One region of the Saccharopolyspora cebuensis genome, then DNA from elsewhere that is predicted to be linked to it. Evidence: riboswitches for the same ligand, from Rfam matches in the RefSeq annotation. Region 1 holds a riboswitch; each other region holds the start of a gene.
What was found. Region 1 has a riboswitch for cobalamin ahead of cobN (cobaltochelatase subunit CobN). Riboswitches for the same ligand answer to the same signal wherever they lie in the genome.

Region 1 (2,189 bases):
GATCAGCCCGTCGCCGTCCACTCCGGACAGGTCCAGGCCGCCGAGGTCGTACCCGGCCTCGGCCAGGGCGTGCAGCAGCACCACCGCCGAGGCGGGGGTGTCCAAGCCGACCGCGTTGCCCACCCGGGAGTGCTTGGTCGGGTAGGACGACAGCACCACGGCCAGCTTCTTGTCCGAGTCGGCGGTGCGCCGCAGCCGGGCCAGCGCGGTGGCGGTGCCCGCGACCCGGCGGGCGCGTTCGGGGTCGGCCAGGTAGACCGGGATGCCGTCGTCCCCGGCCTCCTTGAAGGAGAACGGCACGCTGATCAGCCGGCCGTCGAACTCCGGCACCGCGACCTGCATCGCGGCGTCCATCGGCGACAGCGCGGCGTCGCTGTCCTCCCAGGTGGCGCGGCTGGTGGTGAGGCAGAGCCCTTGCAGCACCGGGATGTCCAGCTCGGCCAGCGCCCCGGCGTCCCAGGAGTCCTCGTCGCCGCCCGCGCTGGCGTCGGCGGCCACCGAGCCGCCCGCGGCGAGCACCGTGGCCACCAGCACGTCGCAGCCGCCGAGCAGGTCGCGCAGCCCGGCGGCGTCGGACAGCCCGCGCAGGGAGCCGCAGAACACCGGCAGCGCGTTGGCCCCGGCCCGCTCGACCTGGTCGGCGAGGGTGTCGACGAACCCGGTGTTGCCCGCCAGCGCGTGCGCCCGGTAGAAGACGATGCCCACGGTGGGCCGCGCCGGGTCGTGCGCCCGCTCGCCGTGCGGGCCGAACTCCGGCATCCGCTCCGGCGGCTCGAAGCCGTCGCCGGTCAGCAGCACCGTGTCGGACAGGAACCGGGCGAGCTGCCCGAGGTTGCCCGGTCCGCCCTCGACCAGGTAGGTCAGCGCCTGGGTGGCGACCCCGGCCGGGACGGTGGACAGCGCCATCAGCTCGGCGTCCGGGGTGGACTCGCCGCTGAGCGCGACGGTCGGCAGGCCCGAGGCCAGCACCGCGTCCAGCCCTTCGGCCCAGGCGCGCTTGCCGCCGAGCAGCCGGACCACCACCAGATCGACCCCGGTGAGCAGGTCGGGGACGTCCTCGGCGGCGACCCGGGACGGGTTGGCCACCGCGTAGTCGGCACCGGAGGCCCTGGCGGCCAGCAGATCGGTGTCCGCCGTGGACAGCAGCAGGATCCTGGTGGTGCGGGCAGCGTCGGACACGGCGCGTCCTTCCTCGGGGTGCGCGCCCCGATCGGGATCCACGGCGGCCGGAGTGTCCTGGCTCCCGGATCGGCGCGCGGCCCCACCTTCCGGCCCGTGCGGGCCGTGGCTCGTCGGAGTGCGCTCCCCGGTCACAGTGGCGCGACCGCCCCGGTCTCGCACCGGGTTCCTCCGCGTCACCGCCGTCTGACGCCGATCATCCTAACGGCCACCGGCGCGCCCGCCGTGAGACGTCGTTCACGCCGCACCCGGCAGCCCTCCGGGCCGCCTCCCGGACGCGCCGGCGGCGCAGGGCTCGGGGCACGGCCGGGTAGTCGTGCTGCGGAACCCGGGTGAACCCCCGCCGCGGGGACCTCAAGGCGTCCAGGACGTCGCCGATCACAGGGGCAGGTGCCCGCGGCGGGCACCACGTCAACGACAGGGAGGCGAACGACCATGACCGAGACCACCTACCGCACGCCCGAACTGGCCGAGCTGGGCGAGTTCACCGCCGACACCCTCGGTGGCAGCGGCGAGTACGTCGACGGCAACGGCTACTTCCTGCCCTGATCGAGGCCACGGGTCCGGTTCCCGCGCGAGGGGGTCGGACCCCGGTCGTCTCCCCAGGTCGGTGCGGCCAGGCGGTCAGTACCCGGCTTCGAGGTCGACGACGCCGATCAGCGGCTCGCCCGCGAGGCGCCGCCGCACGTTGTCCCGCACCCGGCGGGCCAGCGCCGGGAGCAGCAGCGGCTTCGGGTTCGCCGAGTGCGGGGTGATCAACGCGCGCGGGTGGCCGAACAGCGGGTGCCCGTCCGGCAGCGGCTCCGGGTCGGTGACGTCCAGCGCGGCCCCGCCGATCCGCCCGGCGTCCAGCGCCTCGACCAGCGCGCCGGTGTCGACCAGCGAGCCGCGGGCCACGTTGATCAGCCAGGCGTCGTCCTTCATCCGCGCCAGCGCGGCGGCGTCGATCAGCGCGGCGGTGGCGGCCGTGGCCGGGGCCGCGACCACCACGTGATCCGACCGCTCCAGCA
Region 2 (2,189 bases), on a different contig from region 1:
GGCAACCGCAACGACCGCTGCTGGGCCGCCTGCCGCCCGGCGTAGTCACCGCGCCGCGCGTGCTCCGGGCGCAGCGAGTCCAGCCGGGCCCGGACCCGGTTGTCGCGCACCGAGTCGGCTCCGGCCCGGTCGGCGACCGCGCGCCGGGCGGCGGTGAGCTCGTCGGCCACCGCCTCGCGCCCGTCGCGCAGCGCCCGGCCGAGGACCACGACCTCGTCGACCTTCTGCCGCGCGAAGGCCAGCCAGGACGCCACCCGCGCGTCCACGGCGGTCTCGGCCTCGACGTCGTAGGGCACGTGCAGCAGCGAGCAGGACGTGCCGACCGCGACCTCGCCCGCCAGGCCCAGCAGGGTCGCGGCGGTGGACAGCGCGCCGTCCAGGTCGGTGCGCCAGACGTTGCGCCCGTCGACCAGTCCGGCGACCAGCGCCTTGTCCGCCAGGCCGCGCACCGACGGGAGCCGGTCCAGCGCCGACCGCCCGGCGACCAGGTCCACCGCCAGCGCCTCGACCGGGGTGGCGGCCAGCTCGCCGAGCGCCTCGCCCAGATCGCCGAAGTAGCCGGCCGCCAGGATCTTCGGCCGCTCGGTCAGCTCGCCCAGGCGCCGGTAGGCGGCGCGCAGCGCGGCCAGCTCGGCGGGGGAGCGGTCGGCGGCGAACGCGGGCTCGTCGAGCTGCACCCACTCCGCGCCCGCGCGGTGCAGCTCACCGAGCAGCTCGGCGTAGGCGGTCAGCAGGTCGTCGAGCCGGTCCAGCGGGCGGAACGACTCCGGCGCCTGGTCGTCCGATTTGGACAGCAGCAGGAAGGTCAGCGGCCCGACCAGCACCGGGCGGGTGGTCACGCCCGCTTCCAGGGCTTCCTGGTACTGGTCCACAGGGGACTGATCGGACAGCGAGAACCGCGTGTCCGGGCCGATTTCCGGGACGAGGTAGTGGTAGTTGGTGTCGAACCACTTGGTCATCTCCAGCGGCGGCGTGGACTCCACCCCGCGCGCCATCGCGAAGTAGGTGTCCAGCGGGCTCAGCCCGAGCGCGGTGAACCGTTCGGGCACCGCACCGAAGACGACCGCGGTGTCGAGCACCTGGTCGTAGTACGAGAACGTGTTGCCCGGCACCGAATCCAGTCCGGCCTCGTGCAGCGAGCGCCACGTGTCCACCCGCAGACCGCGGGCGACCTCCCGGAGTTCCGGCTCGCCGATCCGCCCGGCCCAGTAGCGCTCCAGGGCTCGTTTGAGCTCCCGGTCGGGGCCGATCCGGGGGTAGCCCAGCACGGTGGAACCGATCGTGGTTGTCAACGCTCTCTCCTCGCGAGCTCGACGACAGGGGTCCGAGACCGGGAGAGCGCAGGGCGCGACGGCGCGACGAGCTGCCGCGCGGGCGTCGTCCGGCAGGCCCTCCCGCGGGGCCTCGAACAGCGCGCACCGCTCCGGCGCGCGCACCGGTGGCAGGTCTTCGGACTCACGGGCGCTTCCCGGCGTCGCCGGGGATTCCTACTGGCCGTCGCTTCCCGGGCCTGGTGGCCCAGTGCTGATCCCGGTCGTGGACCGGGGACGGCGTTGGTTCCCGTTCACCGCTGCGGGGCAGTCCCGGATTCGCACCGGGTTCCCTCTTGCCTCGGCCGCTCCCGCCCGGTCGGGTGGGGGCGGCCGAACCACCAGCACGGATCAGGCTAGCCGCCGACCTCGCGTTGGCAAGGGCGCCCGCCGCCACGAGGGTCCCCGCGCACCGGGCGCGGCGCCCGTTGACGTCGCCTTTCGACCCGCCGCGCCACCGCGGTGAGATCCCGGACACACCGTCGCGCGGGCGCCCGCCCGCCGTCGAGCCGGACGGTCCGGTGGCGCGCGGCGTCACCGAGCACCGCGGCCGGCGCCTCGCGCGGACGCCCGCCACGTCGGTCCACCGGGGACGGGACCCTCCGCAGTGGGCGTCCGCTCAGCGCTGCGCCGGGTCGGCGGGGAGCCGGTCGAGGGGCATCCCGAACACCTCGCGGTAGGTCGCCAGCGCCTCGTCCTCGGTGAGGGTCCGCTCGGTGCGCTCGCCGTGCTCGGTGCGGACCAGTCGCGTTCCGCTGAGGGTGACCCGGCCCGCGCCGGTGCGCAGCGAGCAGGTCGGGCCGCGGGTGAACGGCGAGCGCGGCGAGGTCTGCTGGTACCAGCAGGTGGGCTCGAAGTCCCGCAGCGCGCGGGGGCGGG
Region 3 (2,189 bases), on a different contig from region 1:
GCCAGCGCTGCTCGCGCACCGCCGGGAGCCGGGAGACGGCCGGGTCGCCGCGCAGGAAGTCGACCTTGGCCCGCAACGAGTCGCCCTCGCCGTCGCGGGTCAGATCACCGAGCACCAGCAGCGAGGGGTTGCGGGCCAGGATGTCCTCCCAGCCGATCTGCGGCCACATCGAGCGCTGGTCGGCGTAGGTGCCGCGGACCCCGAGGGTGCGCGCCATGATCGCCGGGGCACCGGTGCCGCCCGCCACGTACGGGGTTTCGGTGCGGGCGAACCAGAACAGCACGGAGGTCTCCGGCGGCAGGTCCAGCCCCGCCACCTTCCGCTGCGCCGCCGACACCCGGTCGCGCAGGTCCGCGATCAGCGCCTCGCCGCGCTCGGGCACCCCGAACAGCGTCGCGATCTCCCGCACCTCGCGGTAGATGTCCTCCAGCACCACCGGTTCGCCCAGCGGCGCCTCCTCCGGCAGGCAGTTGCTCGGCGACAGGTAGGTCGGCACGCCGAGCTGCCCGAAGCGCTCCCGCGAGGCGACCCGCTCATCGGTGAAGACGGCCTGGTAGGCGCCCAGCACGATGTCCGGTTCGGTGCTCAGCACGGTCTCGAACGACGGGGCGTTGTCGGCCAGCCTCGGCACCCGCGCGTTGGCTTCGGCCAGGTCCGGGTCCACCGGGTCGGTCCAGGTCGCGGTGCCGACCATCCGGTCCTGCAGGCCCAGCGACAGCATGATCTCGGTGGTGCTCTGGTTCAGGCTCACCGCGCGCTGCGGCGGTTGCTCGACCACGACCTCCCGGTCGCAGTTGGGCACGGACACGGCGCCGGGTGCCGGTGCTCCGGCCTCGGGTGCGGCGCAACTGGTGAGGGCGAGGGTGGCGAGGCTGGTCAGGACCACCGCGCGGCGGGTGCGCAAGACTACCGTCCTTCGCTCGGGGCTCGGTCGCGAAGCCCGGGTGCGAGCCGGGAAGCGGTGTGCGTCCCGGCGAGCCAGCAGGTCTTCGGGCTCGGGCTCGTACGGGCGAGGAGCCTTCCCGGGCCTGGTGGCCCAGTGGCACGTGTCCTCGCCCAGCACCCCTACCGCTGCGCGTCAGCTCCGGCTTCCGACCGGATTCCCCGTCCCGCTCCCGCGGGCACGACTGGCTCGCGCCTCACCCTAAGGGGTCCGGTCCGGGTGGCCTTGCGGGGTGCGCGCTCAGGCTTCCTCGGCCGCGCGCGCCCGCAGGTGGGTGGTCAGCGCCAGCGCGGCGACGACCAGCGCCACCAGGAAGGTCGTGCCGGTCAGCAGCGCCGCCCAGCCGACCCAGCCGCCGCCGGTCGCGCTGGCGTACTGGAAGGTCGCCGCGAGCCTGGTCACCTCGCCCGGTTCCAGCTCCCAGGTGACCGTGCCCGCGCTCTCCTCGCCGTTGGTGCTGGTGATCTCGCCCGGCGCGCTGACCTTGACCTCGACCGACGAGTCGGTGTTGGCCAGCGGGGTGAGGTCGGCCGAGGCCTCCAGGATCACCAGCGAGCCGCTGCGGGAGAGCTGGAACTGGTAGCGCGAGTCGTCCGGGGTGAGCGACTGGCTCAGCCGGGTCACCTCGTCGAAGCTCAGGCCGCGGAACGACAGGTGCGAGCCGACCCGGTCGCCCTGCGCGTAAGGCGTGATCCGCACCTGGTCGGCCAGGTCCTCGGGCGGGGTCAACTGGAACGGGACCTTCCCGTCGGCGGTCTGCGTGGTGATCACCAGCTCACCCGCGACGGCGTCCTCGCCGTCGATCGTGAGCGCCGCGTTCACGTGCAGGCAGCCGCTGGTGACCATCCCGACGAGCACCAGCAGCAGACCCAGCACCGCACCGCGGGCGGGGCCCGTTCGACGACCGCTCGTTGTCCGCTCCACCTGCCGAATCGTCGCACCGGCTGCGGGTTTTCGCCGGGTGCACGACCGCGCCGGAGGAATCCGGATGAGGCTCCGGCGGGCGACGACTAGCGTGGGCGGGCATGGCGACTGATCAGCAGGGCGTGCACGAGATCAGCGACCGGTTCGTCGACGAGCTGGCCGCGCTCGACCCCATTTCCGGCACCTTCCTCGGGCTGCCGGGTCACGACGAGGACATGACGGACTACTCGCCGGAGGGCCACCGGGCCCGGGCGGAGGCGGCGCGGCGCGCGGTCGCGGCGGCGCGCGAGGCCGTGCCCGCCGACGACGCCGAACGGGTCGC

Region 2: it holds a riboswitch for cobalamin, as region 1 does, so the genes downstream of both, metE (5-methyltetrahydropteroyltriglutamate--homocysteine S-methyltransferase) here and cobN (cobaltochelatase subunit CobN) in region 1, are expected to answer to the same signal.
Region 3: it holds a riboswitch for cobalamin, as region 1 does, so the genes downstream of both, ABD976_RS19500 (ABC transporter substrate-binding protein) here and cobN (cobaltochelatase subunit CobN) in region 1, are expected to answer to the same signal.

What each region holds. Positions count from the first base shown of each region.
Region 1 covers NZ_BAABII010000001.1:193,561-195,749, forward strand. Annotated here, with positions in the region: gene cobN (cobaltochelatase subunit CobN) at 1-1,179, opposite strand, end outside; cobalamin riboswitch at 1,231-1,350, opposite strand; gene ABD976_RS00865 (lasso RiPP family leader peptide-containing protein) at 1,615-1,728, shown strand; gene ABD976_RS00870 (NAD(P)-dependent oxidoreductase) at 1,804-2,189, opposite strand, start outside.
Region 2 covers NZ_BAABII010000009.1:65,891-68,079, forward strand. Annotated here, with positions in the region: gene metE (5-methyltetrahydropteroyltriglutamate--homocysteine S-methyltransferase) at 1-1,292, opposite strand, end outside; cobalamin riboswitch at 1,424-1,668, opposite strand; gene ABD976_RS14355 (arylamine N-acetyltransferase family protein) at 1,930-2,189, opposite strand, start outside.
Region 3 covers NZ_BAABII010000013.1:85,942-88,130, forward strand. Annotated here, with positions in the region: gene ABD976_RS19500 (ABC transporter substrate-binding protein) at 1-904, opposite strand, end outside; cobalamin riboswitch at 964-1,147, opposite strand; gene ABD976_RS19505 (DUF3153 domain-containing protein) at 1,184-1,867, opposite strand; gene ABD976_RS19510 (DUF885 domain-containing protein) at 1,969-2,189, shown strand, end outside.